2 regions of the Streptomyces sp. NPDC037290 genome follow, and region 2 is predicted to be linked to the other one. Evidence: riboswitches for the same ligand, from Rfam matches in the RefSeq annotation. Region 2 holds a riboswitch; the other holds the start of a gene.
The links. Region 2 has a riboswitch for glycine ahead of gcvT (glycine cleavage system aminomethyltransferase GcvT). Riboswitches for the same ligand answer to the same signal wherever they lie in the genome.

Region 1: another riboswitch for glycine. It lies ahead of gcvP (aminomethyl-transferring glycine dehydrogenase); the one in region 2 lies ahead of gcvT (glycine cleavage system aminomethyltransferase GcvT).

The regions. Positions count from the first base shown of each region.
Region 1 is NZ_JBVJVZ010000004.1:3,672-12,954, reverse strand. Features, by position in the region: gene gcvP (aminomethyl-transferring glycine dehydrogenase) at 1-1,918, opposite strand, end outside; glycine riboswitch at 2,092-2,186, opposite strand; gene ACZ7HQ_RS14890 (PRC-barrel domain-containing protein) at 2,306-2,677, shown strand; gene ACZ7HQ_RS14885 (DNA polymerase IV) at 2,599-4,014, opposite strand; gene ACZ7HQ_RS14880 (MerR family transcriptional regulator) at 4,069-4,713, opposite strand; gene ACZ7HQ_RS14875 (bifunctional nuclease family protein) at 4,941-5,414, opposite strand; gene ftsR (transcriptional regulator FtsR) at 5,501-6,238, opposite strand; gene ACZ7HQ_RS14865 (FHA domain-containing protein) at 6,282-7,112, opposite strand; gene ACZ7HQ_RS14860 (DUF881 domain-containing protein) at 7,303-8,157, opposite strand; gene ACZ7HQ_RS14855 (small basic family protein) at 8,163-8,495, opposite strand; gene ACZ7HQ_RS14850 (DUF881 domain-containing protein) at 8,492-9,283, opposite strand, start outside.
Region 2 is NZ_JBVJVZ010000010.1:253,066-262,348, forward strand. Features, by position in the region: gene ACZ7HQ_RS30835 (ABC transporter substrate-binding protein) at 1-1,247, opposite strand, end outside; gene ACZ7HQ_RS30840 (ABC transporter permease) at 1,318-2,325, opposite strand; gene ACZ7HQ_RS30845 (enhanced serine sensitivity protein SseB C-terminal domain-containing protein) at 2,595-3,371, opposite strand; gene ACZ7HQ_RS30850 (enhanced serine sensitivity protein SseB) at 3,542-4,333, opposite strand; gene ACZ7HQ_RS30855 (P-loop nucleotide/nucleoside kinase family protein) at 4,420-5,082, opposite strand; glycine riboswitch at 5,245-5,342, shown strand; glycine riboswitch at 5,343-5,455, shown strand; gene gcvT (glycine cleavage system aminomethyltransferase GcvT) at 5,500-6,618, shown strand; gene gcvH (glycine cleavage system protein GcvH) at 6,739-7,116, shown strand; gene glyA (serine hydroxymethyltransferase) at 7,131-8,399, shown strand; gene ACZ7HQ_RS30875 (L-serine ammonia-lyase) at 8,468-9,283, shown strand, end outside.

The DNA of each region.
Region 1 (9,283 bases), on a different contig from region 2:
TCTTGGCCCGCAGGTCCTCGACGTCGATCTCGCCGTCCTCGGCGGTCCTGACGACGACGACCTTCATGCCGGCCATCACGGCGCTGGCGGCGTTGGTGCCGTGCGCGGAGGACGGGATGAGGCAGACCGTGCGCTGCTCGTCGCCGCGGGCCCGGTGGTAGCCGCGGACGGCCAGCAGACCGGCCAGCTCCCCCTGGGAGCCGGCGTTCGGCTGGAGGGAGACCTTGTCGTAGCCGGTGACCTCGGCGAGACGTTCCTCCAGCTCGTGGATGAGCGTGAGGTAGCCCTCGGCCTGCTCGGCCGGGGCGAAGGGGTGCAGCTGCCCGAACTCGGGCCAGGTGACCGGCTCCATCTCCGTGGTCGCGTTGAGCTTCATGGTGCAGGAGCCCAGCGGGATCATGCCGCGGTCGAGTGCGTAGTCGCGGTCGGCCAGCTTGCGCAGGTAGCGCAGCATCGCGGTCTCGGAGCGGTGCTGGTGGAAGACCGGGTGGGTCAGGTAGACGTCGGTGCGCAGCAGCGCCTCGGGCAGGGTGTCCTCGGCACTCGTGCCGAGGGCCTCGATGTCGCCCTCGACACCGAAGGCGGAGAAGACGGCGGCGAGCTGGGCCCGCTTGGTCGTCTCGTCGCAGGCGAGGGAGACGTGGTCGGCGTCGACGAACCGCAGGTTGACGCCACCCGCCCGGGCGGCTGCGACGACCTCGGCGGCCCGGCCGGGCACCCGCGCGGTGAGGGTGTCGAAGAACGCGCCGTGCACGATCTCGACACCGCCGGCCTTCAGGCCCGCGGCGAGGATCGTGGCGTACCGGTGCGTGCGCCGGGCGATGGTCTTCAGACCCTCCGGCCCGTGGTAGACGGCGTACATGCCGGCCATCACCGCGAGCAGCACCTGCGCCGTGCAGATGTTGCTGGTGGCCTTCTCCCGGCGGATGTGCTGCTCACGGGTCTGCAGCGCGAGGCGGTAGGCCTTGTTGCCGTCGGCGTCGACGGAGACGCCCACGAGGCGGCCGGGCAGGCTGCGTGCGAACTTCTCGCGGACCGCCATGTAGCCGGCGTGCGGACCGCCGAAGCCCATCGGCACACCGAAGCGCTGGGTGGTGCCGACGGCGATGTCCGCGCCCAGCTCGCCCGGCGAGGTCAGCAGGGTCAGCGCGAGCAGGTCGGCGGCGACGGTGACCAGGGCGCCCCGCTCGTGCGCCTGGTCGATGACCGGCTTGATGTCGCGTACGGCACCGGAGGCGCCCGGGTACTGGATCAGCACGCCGTTGATCTCGCGCGCGGCGACCTCGGCCGGGATGCCCTCGCTGAGGTCGGCGACGACTACCTCCACACCGGTCGGTTCCGCCCGCGTCTCGATCACGGCGATGGTCTGCGGCAGCGCGTCCGCGTCGACCAGGAACAGGCCCTTCTTGTTCTTGCCCATGCGCAGGGAGAGCGCCATCGCCTCGGCGGCGGCCGTGCCCTCGTCGAGGAGGGAGGCACCCGAGGTGGGCAGACCGGTGAGGTCGGCGACCACGGTCTGGAAGTTCAGCAGGGCCTCGAGCCGCCCCTGGGAGATCTCCGGCTGGTACGGCGTGTAGGCGGTGTACCAGGCCGGGTTCTCCATGACGTTGCGCAGGATGACGGGCGGCGTGAACGTCCCGTAGTACCCGAGCCCGATCATCGAGTCGAGGACCTGGTTGCGGTCGGCGAGCGCGCGGAGCTCGGCGAGCACCTCGGCCTCGGTGCGGGCGCCCGGCAGGTCGAGGGCGTCGGCGTTCTTGATCACGTCCGGGACCGCCGCGGCGGTCAGGTCGTCCAGCGAGCCGTAGCCGACCTGCGCGAGCATCTTGGCCCGCGCCTCCTGGTCGGGCCCGATGTGGCGCTGCTCGAACGGGATGCCCGCTTCGAGCTCCGAGAGCGGAATGCGGTGGGCGGTCATTGCGGAGGCCTCCTGGTCTGACGCGACCTTCGAAGGGCACCACGGCGCGGGTGCCCCGACGGCCTCCCCCTCTGTCATCTCAACCTGAGAGCTTCACCGGGTATCGGAGATCCCGGCTTTCACCGTCGGTGAGAGCGGTTGCCGTCGACACCCGCCCTGCTTTCCAGAGTGACCTCGTCCGTGCGGTACGTGGGCCTGAGAGATTCCGGGGAGGATTTGCTCCTTCGGCGCCTTCGACGTGGTCGAAGGACTCTCCCGCACGGGGTCAGCAGCCGCTGTCAGCCTACCAGCGAGGTCAACACCCGAGCCTTCGAGTGGCCGCCTCCCTGAATGTGCTCTTTCGTAGTGCTTACGGATGAGTTGCGACCAAGTGGAGGGAGAGGGACCGTGCAGACCGAGATCGATCCGCGCAACCTGATCGGCCGCAAGGCGTTCGACCGCAATGGCACCAAGATCGGCACCATCGACGAGGTCTACCTCGACGACGCGACCGGCGTACCCGAGTGGGCGGCCATACGCACCGGCCTGTTCTCCCGGGACGCCTTCGTCCCCCTGGAGCCCAGCGAACTGGTCGAGGGCTCCCTGCACGTCCCCTTCGACCGCGCCCTGATCAGGGACGCCCCCGACTTCGGCGTGGGCCGCCACCTCTCCCCCGAACAGGAACTCCAGCTCTACCACCACTACGGCCTCGACGTGACCCCACCCCCGTCCGTCCCGGACCACGACTTCGGCAAGCTGGCGGGATCGGAGGAGACCTGATCGCCACCTTCCGGAACCAGCGGCAACGGATCAGCGGTCTCCAGTGCGGGATCCGCGACGAAGAACGTCCGCACCCTCCCCGGAGGTGACTGCGGCGTCTCGAACCGCACGGTCACCCGCCCCAGCCCACTCCCCTGCACCCACCCGTGGCCGTACTCCGTGTGCCGTACGTCCTGTCCTGCCCGCCACTGCCGCTCCACAGCCTCCGCCCGCTCCACGACGAGCTCCGCCACGGCCTCCTGCGGTGTCTCGGTCCCCCGCGCGGGCATGGCCTGCGCGAACAAGTCCTCCTGCGTGTAGTCGGCGAGCCCGGAGACACCCACGCCGAGCAGCCGCACCCCGCCCGTGGTGTCCACGGAGTCCAGCAGCCGCGCGGCTGCCTCCCGCACGACCGCAGGGTCGTCCGTGGGGCCCCTGAGCGTCTCGGAGCGGGTGAGGGTCGAGAAGTCGTACCTCCGCACCTTCAGCACGATGGTCCGCCCGGAGAGCCCCGCCTCGCGCAGCCGTCGGACACACCGGTCGGCGAGCCGCTGCACCTCCAGGCCGATCCGCGGCCGGTCATGGATGTCCACGTCGTACGTGTCCTCGACCGACACCGACTTCGCCTCGCGCTCGGCCACCACGGGCCGCTCGTCGTGGGCCAGGGCCATGGCGTACAGCGCGTGCCCGTGCGCCTTGCCGAGCAGCCGGACCAGTTCGTCCTCGCCCGCCTCCGCCAGCTCCTCCACGGTGGTGATCCCGGCCCTGCGCAGATGGTCCCCGGTGGCCGGACCGACCCCCGGCAGGGTCCGCACCGGCAGCGGCGCCAGCAGGGCCCGCTCGGAGCCCGGCTCGATGAGCACCAGGCCGTCCGGCTTGGCCTGCTCGGAAGCGATCTTGGCGACCATCTTGGAGGCCGCGAGCCCGACCGAGCCGGTGAGTCCGGTGACCGCACGGATGTCCGCGCGCAGCTTGATCCCGGCCAGCCGCGCCGACTCCTCGTCCCAGGCCGTCCCCCCGGCCTCCAGGTCCACGAACGCCTCGTCCAGGCTGAGCGGCTCCACCAGCGGTGACAGCTCCCGCAGCAGCGCCATCACCTGCTCGCTGATCGCCCGGTACACGGAGAAGCGCGGCACCAGATAGGCGGCGTTGGGCGCCAGGCGGCGGGCCTGGGCCATGGGCATCGCCGAGTGCACCCCGAAGGCCCGTGCCTCGTACGACGCGGTGGCCACCACTCCGCGAGGTCCGAGGCCGCCCACGACGACCGCCTTCCCGCGCAGGCTCGGCTTGGATGCCTGCTCCACCGAGGCGTAGAAGGCATCCATGTCGAGATGCAGGATCGTGGGCGTGTTTCTCACATCTCCGATGCTGCACCACGGCACTGACAATGCCGGGCCTCGAAAGGGCCGGTGTCAGACCGCCCGGTTGCGGCGCCGTGCGAGCTCGTCCGCGGGGTTGTGCCCGACGAGGGTCTCCCCCGTGTCGATGCGCTCGCCGTGCAGCTGGGAGAGCGCGCTCTCCACGTCCCGCCACACCACCCCGACGGCGATCCCGAAGATGCCCTGGCCACCCTGGAGCAGGGCGTGGACCTCGTCCGGCGAGGTGCACTCGTAGACCGTGGCGCCATCGCTCATCAGGGTCATCCGCTCGAGGTCACGGAAACCGCGTTCCCTCAGGTGCTGGACGGCGCTGCGGATGTTCTGGAGCGACACGCCCGTGTCCAGGAACCGCTTGACGATCTTCAGGACGACGACGTCCCGGAAGCTGTACAGACGCTGTGTGCCCGACCCGTACGCGGGCCGGACGCTCGGCTCGACGAGCCCGGTGCGGGCCCAGTAGTCGAGCTGTCGGTAGGTGATGCCGGCGGCCGCACAGGCCGTGGGCCCGCGATAGCCGATCTCCTCGGACACCATGGACGCCGCCCCTCCGCCGTTCGGCACCGCCGTCGGCCGCTGCGGAGCGTGACCCACCGCGCTGCTGTGAACCGGGTACGGACCGCTCTCCCCCAGACCACGCACGGGAGCACCCCCAGCCGTACCGTCGCCGCTGGTTCTCACGCCGACCTCCGTCCTTGACCTGCCTTCACGACGGTAGGCAGTCACCAGGGGTGCGTCAACGATCGCCACACTCGGCACGCCGAGTGATAATCACCCTAGGAGTGGTTTCCCGTGTCCCACCGCGGGGAAAGGCTAGCCGAATGCTCTCGCGGGAAGCCGTAGGACGCTCTCCGTGGCCGGTGGCACATGCCCGTGCTCCGGGCCGGCGTTCACCGGCCCCTTCGCCGTCACTGGCTGCTCGTGCCGAAGTCCTCGGGCGAGATCTGGTCGAGGAACTCGCGGAACTTCTCCACCTCGTCCTCCTGCTCGTCCGGAATGGCGATACCGGCGTCGTCCAGCACCGTGTCACTGCCGTAGATCGGCGTCCCGGTGCGCAGGGCCAGCGCTATGGCATCGGAGGGGCGGGCACTGACCTCGACGCCGCTGGCGAACACCAGCTCCGCGTAGAAGACCCCTTCCCGCAGATCGGTGATGCGTACCTCGGTCAGCTCCTGGCCGACGGCCTCCAGCACGTCCTTGAACAGGTCGTGGGTCAGCGGCCTGGCGGGGGCCATGCCCTGCTGGGCGAAGGCGATCGCCGTCGCCTCCCCCGGCCCGATCCAGATGGGGAGGTAACGGTCGCCTCCCACTTCGCGCAGGAGCACGATCGGTTGGTTGGAGGGCATTTCGACCCGGACACCTACGACATCGAGCTCGTTCACACAGCAACCCTAGGCCGTGCCCGGGATGTTTGGGTAGTCGGGCCGGGAACAGGTGCCCGATCCGGCCTTCCGGGAGTCGCCGGTGTTCAGGGCAGCCGTACGCCCAGAGCGGTCTGCACCAGTGCCGCGTGCAGCTTCACGGTGAGCTCGGCCAGCTCCTTCGTACGAGCCTCGGCATGCGCCCTGGTCTGCGGATTGCGGTGGCGCTTGAGCGGGGCGACCACCTGGTCGACGAGTCCGGCCTCGCGGTCGGCCGCGGCCTTCATCACCCGGAGGTGGCGCGGCTCGATCCCGAACCGGCCCAGCTCGGCGACGAGCGAGACCACGGTGACCGCCTCGGCGTCGTACACCCCGTCTTCCAGCGGAGCGATGAGCCCGTACGACTCCCACTCCTTCAGCTCACCCTCATCTATCTCGGCGGCCGCCAGCAGCTCGTCCCTGCCCACCCGGGCCACCGTGCGCTCCCCGCGCGGCTCCGGAAGGTCCTCCGCCGTGCGCTGACGACCGACGACGGGCAGCTGGACGGTCTCACCCCGCTCCATGGCGTCCAGGCGCTCGCGGATCACCTTGAGCGGCAGATAGTGGTCCCGCTGCATCCTCAGCACATGGGCCAGGCGCTCGACATCCCCGGCGCTGAACTTGCGGTACCCGGAAGGGGTCCGTTGCGGCTCGATGAGTCCCTCGGACTCCAGGAAACGAATCTTGGAGATGGTGACTTCGGGGAATTCGTCGCGCAGCACGCTCAGCACCGTGCCGATGCTCATCAGCCCACTGTCCCTGGCGGCGGTACCGCTTCCGGCACCGCCGCTCGGTGTTTGAAGCATGGACCTTCCCTGGGAGTCCCCCGGACGCCGGTCCGGGGGAGGGTCAGATGCCGTGCCGGCTCGCGTAGAACACCAGCCGGTACTTGCCGATCTGCACCTCGTCACCGTTCGACAGAGCGACCTGGTCGATCCGCTCGCGGTTGACGTACGTACCGTTCAGACTGCCGACGTCGGCCACGGTGAACGAGCCGTCCGCCGAGCGCCGGAACTCCACGTGCCGACGCGAGACCGTGACGTCGTCCAGGAAGATGTCGCTCTGCGGGTGACGGCCGGCCGTGGTCAGGTCGCTGTCCAGCAGGAAGCGGCTGCCCGAGTTCGGCCCCCGGCGCACCACCAGCAGCGCCGAGCCCAGCGGCAGCGCGTCCACCGCGGCCTGCGCCTCCGGCGACAGCATCGGCATCTGGGTCTGACCGGTGACCTCGGCGTCGTAGGCCTCGATACCGGAGATCGAGATCGTGGACGTCGTCTCGGAGGCACGCTCCGGCGCCACTCCGGGGCGCAGGGGCGCGCCACAGTTGGAGCAGAAGCGTGCGTTATCCGCATTGCGGTTACCGCACCTCGTACACACCAGGGCCGACATGGACGGATCCTCCTGCTGCGGCTGCCCCGTCGGGGCGTTGGACGCGTACGGACCGGGGGCATACCCTCCGCCCGCACCTGAGGTTGACGGTTGCCCGAAACCTATGCCGCCGGACTGGGCAGGGTCAACCGACGCCCCGCCCTGACCTCCGGAAATGTCACCGCCCGGACCAGCGACCTGGTCCCGGAACAGTGGGCGCCGACCCTCCGCGTCAGGCTGCGCGCGATGCCGAGCGGTCGCGTTGTCGCTGCCCTCTCGTGCGCTCTTGCCGAACAACTTCGCAAACAACTTCACGGGCGATTCCCCTTGACCGAAACAGACCCGCCCGTGGGGCAGGACGAACCCTGATTGCCTACACCGGCCGAGCCGGACATTCTCACAACGTCCGTATCCACCAGACAGTTTCCACCACGCAGCACCCCTTCGGTGCGCCGACCCCCCGCAACCTCATGCCCCTGCCGGATGTCCCCCATGCACCGCCGGTTCACTGCGAGGACGACCGAGCGTAGTCAGGCCGCTTCGCCTGTCGCAAGGCGTCGACAACGATCTTGTCCGACTGCTCGACAGTCACCGTGGCCTGCTCCTTCTCCAGCGTCTGCACCACGCCTCCCGGGATGTTCAACGCGGGCTCGAGGTCCTGCGGCTTGCCGATGACCTTGAAACGATAGGGGGCGTTGATCTGGTTCCCGTCGACGCCGACACTCTTGCCGGCGCCCGTGAAGTAGGTGCCCGCGACCACCCGTACCCCGTTGACCTGAATGGCCTCCGCGCCGGCCGCGCGCAACTCCTGGATCGCGTCGAGCAGCATGTCCGCCTTGACCGTCCCCTTCGTGTCCTCGATCGTCATCGTGATGCCGGGGCCCTGCGCCGCCACGGTGCCCGCCAGAATGCCGAGTTGCCTCTCCTTCTCGGCCGTCTGCTTACGGGCCTCCGCGGCCTGGTCGGAGCTGCTCTGCAGCTCCTGGCGCTGCTTTTCGAGTCCCTGCTTCTCGTCCTCAAGACGCTGAGTCCGCGAATCGAGTTCATCGAGGATGCGCACAAGATCTTCCTGGCGGGCGCCCCGCAGCGCGCTGCCGCTGTCGCTGTTGGAGGCCACCTGCACCGCCAGGCCGAAACCGAGGCCGAACAACAGCAGGGCGACGATGAGTTGCGCCCGGGTTATCCGTGGCGGCCACAACCCCTTGACCAGCCGCTGCCGCCCGGTCTGCGGCTCGTCCGCCCGCTGCTCGGGCTCAGGCTCCGGTGCCCGGGCGGGCACCTCCTCGGGCAGCTCCTTGCGCAGCCGGTTCGCCGGCTCCGGCCGCTCCGGCTGCTCGTTCCGCTCGTTCTCTTCGCTCATCGGTGTCACGCCCGGAACACGTGCCGCCGGATCGCCGCGGCGTTGGAGAAGATCCGGATGCCGAGGACCACCACGACACCCGTGGACAGCTGCGCGCCCACACCCAACTTGTCGCCCAGGAACACGATCAGGGCGGCCACGACCACGTTCGACAGGAACGACACCACGAAGACCTTGTCGTCGAAGATGCCGTCGAGCATGGCCCGCAGACCGCCGAACACGGCGTCCAGCGCCGCGACGACGGCGATCGGAAGATAAGGCTCGACGACCGCCGGAACCTCGGGCCGGACCAACAGGCCGGCCACGACTCCCACGACGAGGCCCAGTACGGCGATCACGATGTGCCCTTCTCAGTCTTCTCGGTGCTCGGCTGTGCTGTACGTACGATCACACTGGGTGCGGCGGGCAACCGTACGTCACCCTCGGTGGAGATCGTGGCGCGGATGCCGAAGCTCTGCTCCAGGGCGTGCAGGTACAGGCCGTCGGCGCTGTTCTGGAACCCGTGGCTCAGCCTGTCGCTGTCTCCCACCGCCAGCACCGTGTACGGCGGCACCAGCGGTCTGTTGTCGACCAGTATCGCGTCTCCCGCGGCCCTGATCGCGGACAGGGCGGTCAGCCGCTGCCCGTTGATCGATATGGCCTCCGCGCCGGACTCCCACAACCCGTTGACCACGCGCTGCATGTCCCGGTCGCGCACCCGGCCGGTGTCGGAGAACCCCGAGGTCTCCCTGGGGTTGGTGCCGTCACCGCCGGAGCTGGCCTCCTTGGCGTCGTTCACAATGAGCTTCACACCCGGCCCATGGACCGCGGTGGCGCCCGACAGTACGTCCACCAGGTCCGCCTGCGTACTGCCGCCGCTCGACTTCAGCGCCGCCCGCTGGCGCGCGCCGACCTCGTCCCGGAGCTTGTCGACCGTCCCCTCCAGCTTGTCCGCTGCCGCGGTCCCGCTGTCGATGCGGTCGATCAGCTCCTGGTGCTCCTTCGCCACCACGGGCGCCGCCGCCCGCGTCTGTGCCGCCCCGACGGTCACCACCAGCGCCGCAAGGACCAGGCCCGCCGCGAGGCCCAGCTTCGCCCTGAGGGTCCTCGGCAGCCCGCCCTGCCCCTGGGACCTCCTGCGCGCGGC
Region 2 (9,283 bases):
GCCTTCAGCTCCTCCTTGGCCTTGGCCACGTTGCCGTTCTTGTTCGCGCCGGCGATCTGGAACGGGTCGTACTTCTGGCCCTCGGCGCCCGGGACGGACGGCGGCAGCATGTTGGTGCCGATGTCACCACCGGCGATGGGGCCACCACGCGCGGTCTGCAGCGACACGTGGTCCGCACCGTAGATGACGGCGTTGCGGCAGTGGATGTTGTCGAACGGCTTCACGCTCTGCGGGAACACCGCGTAACGGATGTAGCCGGAGACCGGGTTGTCCAGGTTGCCCTTGTGCTCCTTCAGGGCCACGGTGCGGCCCTGCGGCGACATGCCGGTCTGGTTCAGGTCCAGGTCGTAGTCGCCCGCGATCAGGCGCTGGTCCATGTCGTTGGCGTTGGTGAAGAACTTGATGCTGATCTTGTCCGGGTACGCCTTGCGGACCGGGTCCGAGGACTGCTTCCAGCTGGTGTTGCGGACCAGGACGAGGTCCTTGCCCGGCTCGTACGCCTGGAACTTGTACGGGCCCGAGGAGAACGGGTGCAGCGCGTACTTGGACTTGGTGTCCTGGTCCTGGCGGACCGGGGACGCCGACGGCAGCGCCAGCATCTGCAGGAAGTCCGAGTTGGCCTGCGGCAGATGGAAGACGATCGTCTTGTCGTCCGGCGTGTCGATCGCCTTCAGGCCCAGGTGGTCCGCGGCCTTGTCCTTGTACGGACCCTGGTAGGCGTTCTTGGGGTCGAGCACGTTCTTCAGGTACGTCGGGCCGCCGGACAGGACGTCCTGCGCCCAGATGCGCTCGATGCCGTACTTGACGTCCTTGGAGGTGACCGGCTTGCCGTCCTCCCACGTGATGCCGTCACGCAGGGTGAACGTGTAGGTCTTCTTGTCGGCCGAGACCTTGCCCATGTCGGTGGCGAGGTCCGGCTGCACCTCGGCACCGGTCTGACCCGGCTCGGTCTTGTAGGTGACCAGCTGACGGCTGTAGTAGCGCATGAAGTTCCACGCCATGCCGTAATAACCGCGGGTGGTGTCCCACGAGTCGGCGTCCTGGGCGCTGGCGAACTTCAGCTCGCCGCCCTTCTTCGCGAGCGAAGCCTGGGCGACCTTGTTGTTGGCGGCGTCGAAGCCGGCCGCACCGTTCTTGCCGCTGTCGTCCTTGCCACCGCCGCACGCCGCCGTGGTCAGCAGCCCGGCGACCACTACGGCAGCGGCCATGGCCTGCTTGCGCCGCCCTGAGGTGCGTTGGGTAGTCACGATCTCGGATCCTCCGGATTAGATGAGAGACCCCGTGCCAGGTGCCACGGGTCGCTTGTGGTACGGCAGTTCAGCGGGAGCCCTTGGGGTCCAGCGCGTCGCGCACGCCGTCACCGAAGAGGTTGAAGGCGAGCACGGTGATGAAGATCGCCACGCCAGGAACCACCATGTACATGGGATCCGAGTCGTAGTAGTCGATCGCGTTGGACAGCATCTGACCCCAGGAAGCCGTAGGCGGCTTGACGCCCACACCCAGGAAGCTGAGCGCGGCCTCGGTGAGGATGTTGGTCGGGATCATCATCGTCGTGTACACGATGATGGGCGCCACGAGGTTGGGCAGCAGTTCCTTGAAGAGGATGTAGAACTGCCCGGCACCGAGGGAGCGGGCCGCCTCGACGTACTCGCGTTCGCGCAGCGAGAGGGTCTGCCCGCGGACCACACGTCCGATGTAGGGCCAGCCGAAGAAGCCGATGACCAGGATCATCACGAGCAGGCGCACGCCCGTGCCGGTCAGTCCCAGCATCTGGTTGGGCATCACCGAGACCAGGCTGATGATGAACAGGAGCTGGGGGAAGGCGAGCAGGCCGTCCATCACCCGGCTGATGACCGAGTCGACCCAGCCGCCGAAGAAGCCGGCCAGGATGCCGAGGACGGTGCCCAGCACGACCGCGACGACCGCGGACAGGAAGCCGACGAGCAGCGAGATCCGGGCACCGTAGACGATGCGCGCGAAGATGTCGCGGCCGTTGACCGGTTCGACGCCGAGCAGATGGTCGCCGCTGATGCCGCCCAGGGAGCCCTTGGGGGTGCCGAACAGCGGATCGATCATGCTCTCGTGATAGACGTCCGGGTCCTGGCCGACGAGGCTCGTGATCACCGGTGCGAGCAACGCGATCACGATGAGGAGGAGCACGACGACGCCGCCCGTCAGGGCAAGTTTGTCCCGCTTGAGGCGTTCCCAGGCGATCCGGCCCAGGGAACGGCCCTGAACGGCCTTCGCGTCGGTGGCCGCGACCGCCGCTTCCTCTGCCGCACCCGGGGCCGCTTCCGCGGTCGGCTCGTGCAATGGTGCCGTCATCAGGCTGGGACCCCTCTCAACCGGCGGTAGCCGGCCCGCACTTGCCGCTGGTAGCGGCATCAAACAGTCCGTCGTACACAGGGGCGAACCCCTTGAAGGGGGAGTCTTCAACGCTTGCGCGATCAGCCGCCAGCCTTGACGTGGAATGGATGCGCAACCGTGATGCAAGCAGGCGTTTCCTGTTATACGGACAGGGAGTTGCGGCGAACGGACGGTGAGGAGGGGACGGACCGCCGTGGAGAAAGGGCCTTATGGCCCTTATGTGCAGGTCAGTAGCGTCCGGGCACCGGTGGATAGCCGTAGCCGGTGGCCGGCGCCTGGGGGGAGGCCTGGAGCTGGGGCTGGGGGGCGGCGTGGGCCTCACGGTCGTAGAACGGGCGGGCGTTGGCCCGCATCCACATCACGACCGGGTCGTAGTCGTCGGTCATCGCGACCGTCGACACCGGCAGGCCCTCCGGGACCGCGCCGACGGACTGCTGCATCATCGCGCGCACCGAGTCGACCGCGGCCGGCGAGGTGTCGTACACGTCCAGGCCGATGGAGAGGTACGGCGCACCGAGCGCCGGCTGCACCCAGGCGCGGCGCAGGGAGCGCAGGGCCGGGGTGCGGTGGGCGTTCTGCGCGAGCAGAGCGTAGAACTGCGGGATCTCGATGCCGGGTTCGGTCAGCCGGAGTGGTCCTGCGGGCTGGCGGTCCAGGCCCGTCGCGATGCGGCGCAGGTCCAGCCAGGGGATGCCGACGCCGCCGCCCTGGGCGTGCGGGTTGAGCCAGAGGCCGTAGTGGTCGGGGTAGAGGGTGCGGGCCACGTCGAGTCCGTCGACGACCTCGTACGACCGGTTCCAGCCGCTGGCCGAGAGTTCCTGGGCGGAGGTGACGCAGGGGGCGTACTGGAAGCCGTCGACCTCCATGTTTCCGTACTGGGCGTCCGGGGAGCCGGCCTGGCCGTGCCACAGCAGCATCCAGATCTGGCCGGAGGACGGGGTGGCGAGGGCGCGCAGCAGGGCCTCGTAGGCGTCGTAGCGGCCGGGGGTGACCTGGCGCAGCATGTGCTCGACGCTGCCGCTGTGGCTCGCGCTCACCTGTCGTGCCCTTCTCTTTTTCGTGCCCCCGTGTGTGGGGACAGCTTAAGCGCCCAGTAGCCCGGGGTCCTGGGTGCGTGCGCGGGTGCGGATGCGTGGGTGGTACTCGCGCGGTTCCCCGCGCCCCCCGGGCGAACTCAGTGACCGTGCAGATAGAAGGGCCGGACGTTCGACTTCAGCCATTCGGCCACCGGGTCGTCCGTCACGTCCAGGAGGACGAGGTTGACCGGCCATGTGACCGGGACCTTGCCCAGGGCCCGGCCGAGGGCCTGCATGGGAAGGGTCCGCAGGTCGCCTTCCCACTGGGAGAGTTCCACGCCCACGAACATGACCGGGTCGGCCGTCTCGATGGCGGCCAGGCAGCGGCGGGCGGTGAGGACGACACCGGTCTCGGCGAACTCGGCGGACGCGGCGGAGAGGAAGTCGACCGGGTCGTCCTGCCAGTCGGGTTCGAAGAGACGGACCCGGCCGCCGGTGCCCGGGCCGTCGAGCGGGGTGCGGCCGGCGCGGCACAGCTCGGCCACCGCCTCGGGCGGGAGCGGGATGCCGACCAGGGCGTCGGGGTTCACCAGGATGCCGGCCTGCGGGGGCAGACCGCGGGCGAACTCCACGGCGGGGGCGATCGTGTACGACATGTGGGAGCCGGCCGCCTGGCGCAGCTGCTCCTCGGAGCTGAACACCGGGACGTACGTCTGGCCGCCGATGTCCAGCGTGGGCAGGTCCAGCGGGCCGCTGTCCGGGCCGCCGCCGCTCGGCAGCGGGATCCACAGCAGGCTGCGGCCCAGGACCTCGAGGATCCGGCCGGCCGCGGCGGGTATGCCGAGGGAGGCCGAGAGCACCTCCTCCAGCTCGTTGCCGGGCCAGCCGCCGTGGGGCTGGGGGTGCGCCTGTGCCGGGAAGTCCGCGGGAATGTCCGCCGGGAAGTCCATCTGCCTACCGCCTGCTGGGAACCACTGTGAGCAAGAAGGCTAGCGGGTACCTGTGACAGCCCCTCACCCTCCGAACGCGATCTGCCTCACCCGGTGAACTCGATCCGCTGCAGGACGTCCGCGGCCGCGCGGTCCAGCAGCACCGCCGATCCGCAGCCCGCGGGCAGCTCGCCCCGCTCGACCGCGTCGAGCAGCCGGGCGGTCGTACGGCGGTGGCGGCGGAAGGCGTAGCGGGAGACGCCCCGGCCGCGCTCGCGCTGGCCGCCACGGGCCGTCTCGGGTGCCACGTCGAGCAGGAGCAGGTGCAGGGTGCCGCCGCGGCGGCGGGCCTCGCGGGCGAGCCAGGCGCGCACCCAGGGCTGGGTGCCGCAGTCGTGGACGACGACGCCCTCCCCGCTGCGCAGGGCGCGGCGCAGCCCGGCGTAGTGGGCGAGGCGGACCAGGGGGCGGTACAGCGCGTACGGGAGCGCGCGGGGCAGGCGGGCCGCGAAGCGGTCGCGGGTGTCCTGCGAGTCGATGCGGTGACCGGCGACCGCGCGCCCCATCAGGGTGGACTTGCCGCTGCCGGGCAGGCCGGTGATCACGGCGAGGTCGCGGGGCCCGAAGACCAGGGCGCGCGGGCCGTGCCCGGCACGGTCGCGCAGGTCACGGACGACCGGGGCCGGGGCGGGAGCGGGGACGGGGGCCCGGCGCTGCCTCGGCACAGCGATGCCGGTGGTGACGGTGGCGTACACCGGGGTCCTGTTCACCGTGATCGTCCTCCCCTGTCGGCTCGGTCATCGTCATTCCCGCGATCCGTAAAGAGAAGGTAATGGACGCTGTTGGCGACGGGGTCCGCGTCCTGCCACAGGTCGGTTACAAAAGCCCGCACGCCGTGCAATGATGTGCCCGCCAACTGCATACCGGCCGTTTGAATCCGCGCGGGAGAGTCCCCAGCAGCCTTCGCTGGGGCGCCGAAGGAGCAAGTCCCTCCCTTGAATCTCTCAGGCCCCGTTACCGCGCGGGCGAGGCACATCTGAAAAGCGGGCCGCTGCGACAGTGGCCCCACCCAAGGTGCAAGCCGTGATCGTCCCCGTGGCGGTCCTGGCGAACCTCTCAGGTTCCGATGACAGATGGGGAGGAACGTTCCTCGCCCCATCCCTGTTGCCCTGGGAGACGACCGACCGATGAGCAGCACTGAACTCCGTCACACCGCGCTCGATGCCGTGCATCGCTCGCTCGGTGCGACGATGACCGACTTCGCCGGCTGGGACATGCCCCTGCGCTACGGCTCCGAGCGCGACGAGCACGTCGCCGTGCGCACGAAGGCGGGTCTCTTCGACCTCTCCCACATGGGCGAGATCACCGTCACCGGCGCCGGCGCGGCCGCCCTCCTCGACCACGCCCTGGTCGGCAACATCGCCTCCGTCGGCGTCGGCCGCGCCCGCTACACCATGATCTGCCAGGCCGACGGCGGCATCCTGGACGACCTGATCGTCTACCGGCTCGCCGAGACCGAGTACATGGTGGTCGCCAACGCCTCCAACGCCCAGGTGGTGCTGGACGCCCTGACCGAGCGCGCCGCCGGCTTCGACGCCGAGGTCCGTGACGACCGGGACGCGTACGCGCTGATCGCCGTCCAGGGCCCGCAGTCCCCCGGCATCCTGAAGTCGGTGACCGACGCCGACCTGGACGGCCTGAAGTACTACGCCGGCCTGCCCGGCACGGTCGCCGGTGTCCCCGCGCTGATCGCCCGCACCGGCTACACCGGCGAGGACGGCTTCGAGCTGTTCGTGAAGCCGGAGCACGCCGTGGAGCTGTGGCAGGCCCTGACCAAGGCCGGCGAGGGCGCCGGCCTGGTCCCGTGCGGCCTGTCCTGCCGGGACACGCTGCGCCTGGAGGCGGGCATGCCGCTGTACGGGCACGAGCTGACCACCTCGCTCACCCCCTTCGACGCCGGGCTCGGCCGGGTGGTGAAGTTCGAGAAGGAGGGCGACTTCGTCGGCCGCGAGGCGCTCCAGCGGGCCGCCGCCCGCGCGCAGGAGAACCCGCCGCGCGTCCTGGTCGGCCTGGTCGCCGAGGGCCGCCGCGTCCCGCGCGCCGGGTACGCCGTCGTCGCGGGCGGCGAGGTGATCGGCGAGGTCACCTCCGGCGCCCCCTCCCCCACCCTGGGCAAGCCGATCGCCATGGCGTACGTCGACGCGGCGCACGCGGCGCCGGGCACCGAGGGCGTCGGCGTGGACATCCGGGGCAGCCACGAGCCGTACGAGGTCGTGGCGCTGCCCTTCTACAAGCGCCAGAAGTGACACCGTCGTACCTCTGAGTCGTACCTGTGAAAGTGACGTCGGGCACATCACCGCTGCTCACGCACGTCTCCAGCAGTCCCCCCTCACCAGCACTCCCGCGCGTACAGGAGAATTCAGGCCATGAGCAACCCCCAGCAGCTGCGCTACAGCAAGGAGCACGAGTGGCTGTCGGCCGCCGAGGACGGCGTCTCGACGGTCGGCATCACCGAGTTCGCGGCCAACGCGCTCGGCGACGTGGTCTACGCCGACCTGCCCGACGTCGGCTCCACGGTGACCGCGGGCGAGACCTGCGGCGAGCTGGAGTCGACCAAGTCGGTCTCCGACCTGTACTCGCCGGTCAGCGGTGAGGTCACCGAGATCAACGAGGACGTCGTCAACGACCCGTCGCTGGTGAACTCGGCCCCCTTCGAGGGCGGCTGGCTGTTCAAGGTGCGCGTCACGGAGGAGCCGGCCGACCTGCTCTCCGCCGACGAGTACACCGCCCAGAACGCCGGCTGAGGAGTCGTAGCCCCATGACCGTCCTGAACACGCCCCTGCACGAGCTGGACCCGGAGATCGCCGCCGCGGTCGACGCCGAGCTCGGTCGCCAGCAGTCCACGCTGGAGATGATCGCCTCCGAGAACTTCGCGCCGCTCGCGGTGATGGAGGCGCAGGGCTCGGTGCTGACCAACAAGTACGCCGAGGGCTACCCGGGCCGCCGCTACTACGGCGGCTGCGAGCACGTGGACGTCGCCGAGCAGATCGCCATCGACCGGATCAAGGAGCTGTTCGGCGCCGAGTACGCCAACGTGCAGCCCCACTCCGGGGCCTCCGCCAACCAGGCGGCCCTGTTCGCGCTGGCCCAGCCCGGGGACACCATCCTCGGACTGGACCTCGCCCACGGCGGCCACCTGACCCACGGCATGCGCCTGAACTTCTCCGGCAAGCAGTTCAACGTGGTCGCCTACCACGTGGACGCCGAGACCGGCCTGGTCGACATGGCCGAGGTCGAGCGCCTCGCCAAGGAGCACCGCCCGAAGGTGATCATCGCCGGCTGGTCGGCGTACCCGCGTGAGCTGGACTTCGCCGCCTTCCGCCGGATCGCCGACGAGGTCGAGGCCTACCTGTGGGTCGACATGGCGCACTTCGCGGGCCTGGTCGCGGCCGGTCTGCACGCGAACCCGGTGCCGTACGCCGACGTGGTCACCTCCACCACCCACAAGACGCTGGGCGGTCCGCGCGGCGGCATCATCCTCGCCCGTGGCAAGGACTTCGCGAAGAAGCTGAACTCGGCCGTCTTCCCGGGCTTCCAGGGCGGTCCCCTGGAGCACGTGATCGCGGCGAAGGCGGTCTCCTTCAAGGTCGCCGCCTCGGAGGAGTTCAAGGAGCGCCAGCGTCGTACGGTGGAGGGTGCGCGCATCCTCGCCGAGCGCCTGACGGCGGCGGACGCGCGTGAGGCCGGCGTGAACGTGCTGTCCGGCGGCACGGACGTGCACCTGATCCTGGTGGACCTGCGCGAGTCCGAGCTGGACGGGCAGCAGGCCGAGGACCGCCTCCACGAGGTCGGCATCACGGTCAACCGCAACGCGGTCCCGAACGACCCGCGGCCCCCGATGGTGACGTCGGGCCTCCGGATCGGCACGCCCGCCCTGGCGACCCGCGGCTTCACGGCCGAGGACTTCGCCGAGGTCGCGGACGTGATCGCCGAGGCGCTGAAGCCGTCCTACGACGCCGAGGCCCTCAAGGCGCGCGTGAAGGCGCTCGCCGACAAGCACCCGCTGTACGCGGGCCTGAACAAGTAAGTCCCCGGCGGGGCACCCGGAGGACGGGTGCCCCACCACCCCCTGTACTGCCTTCTTGAGGAGTGACCGTGGCCATCTCGGTCTTCGACCTGTTCTCGATCGGCATCGGCCCGTCCAGCTCCCACACGGTCGGCCCGATGCGTGCGGCGCGCATGTTCGCACGCCGCCTGCGCAACGAGGAGCTGCTCGGCTCCGTGGCGTCACTGCGCTGCGAGCTGTACGGCTCCCTCGGCGCGACCGGCCACGGCCACGGCACCCCCAAGGCGGTCCTGCTCGGCCTGGAGGGCGCCTCGCCGCGCACGGTGGACGTGGAGACCGCCGACGAGCGGGTGGAGGGGATCAAGACGGCGGGCCGCCTCACGCTCCTCGGCGAGCACGAGATCCCGTTCTCCTTCGACGACGACCTGGTCCTGCACCGGCGCAAGGCACTGCCGTACCACGCCAACGGCATGACGATATGGGCGTACGACGCGAGCGGCGCGGAGCTGCTCTCCAAGACGTACTACTCGGTCGGCGGCGGTTTCGTCGTGGACGAGGACGCGGTCGGCGCGGACCGGATCAAGCTGGACGACACGGTCCTGAAGTACCCCTTCCGCACCGGCGACGAGTTGCTGCGCCTGACGAAGGACACCGGCCTGTCGATCTCCTCCCTGATGCTGGAGAACGAGCGGGCCTGGCGCACCGAGGAGGAGATCCGGGCGGGCCTGCTGGAGATCTGGCGGGTGATGCGCGAGTGCGTGCAGCGCGGCATGTCCCGTGAGGGCATCCTGCCGGGCGGTCTGCGGGTCCGCCGCCGCGCGGCCGTCTCGGCCCGCCAGTTGCGCGCCGAGGGCGACCCGCTGGCCCACGCCATGGAGTGGATCACGCTCTACGCGATGGCGGTG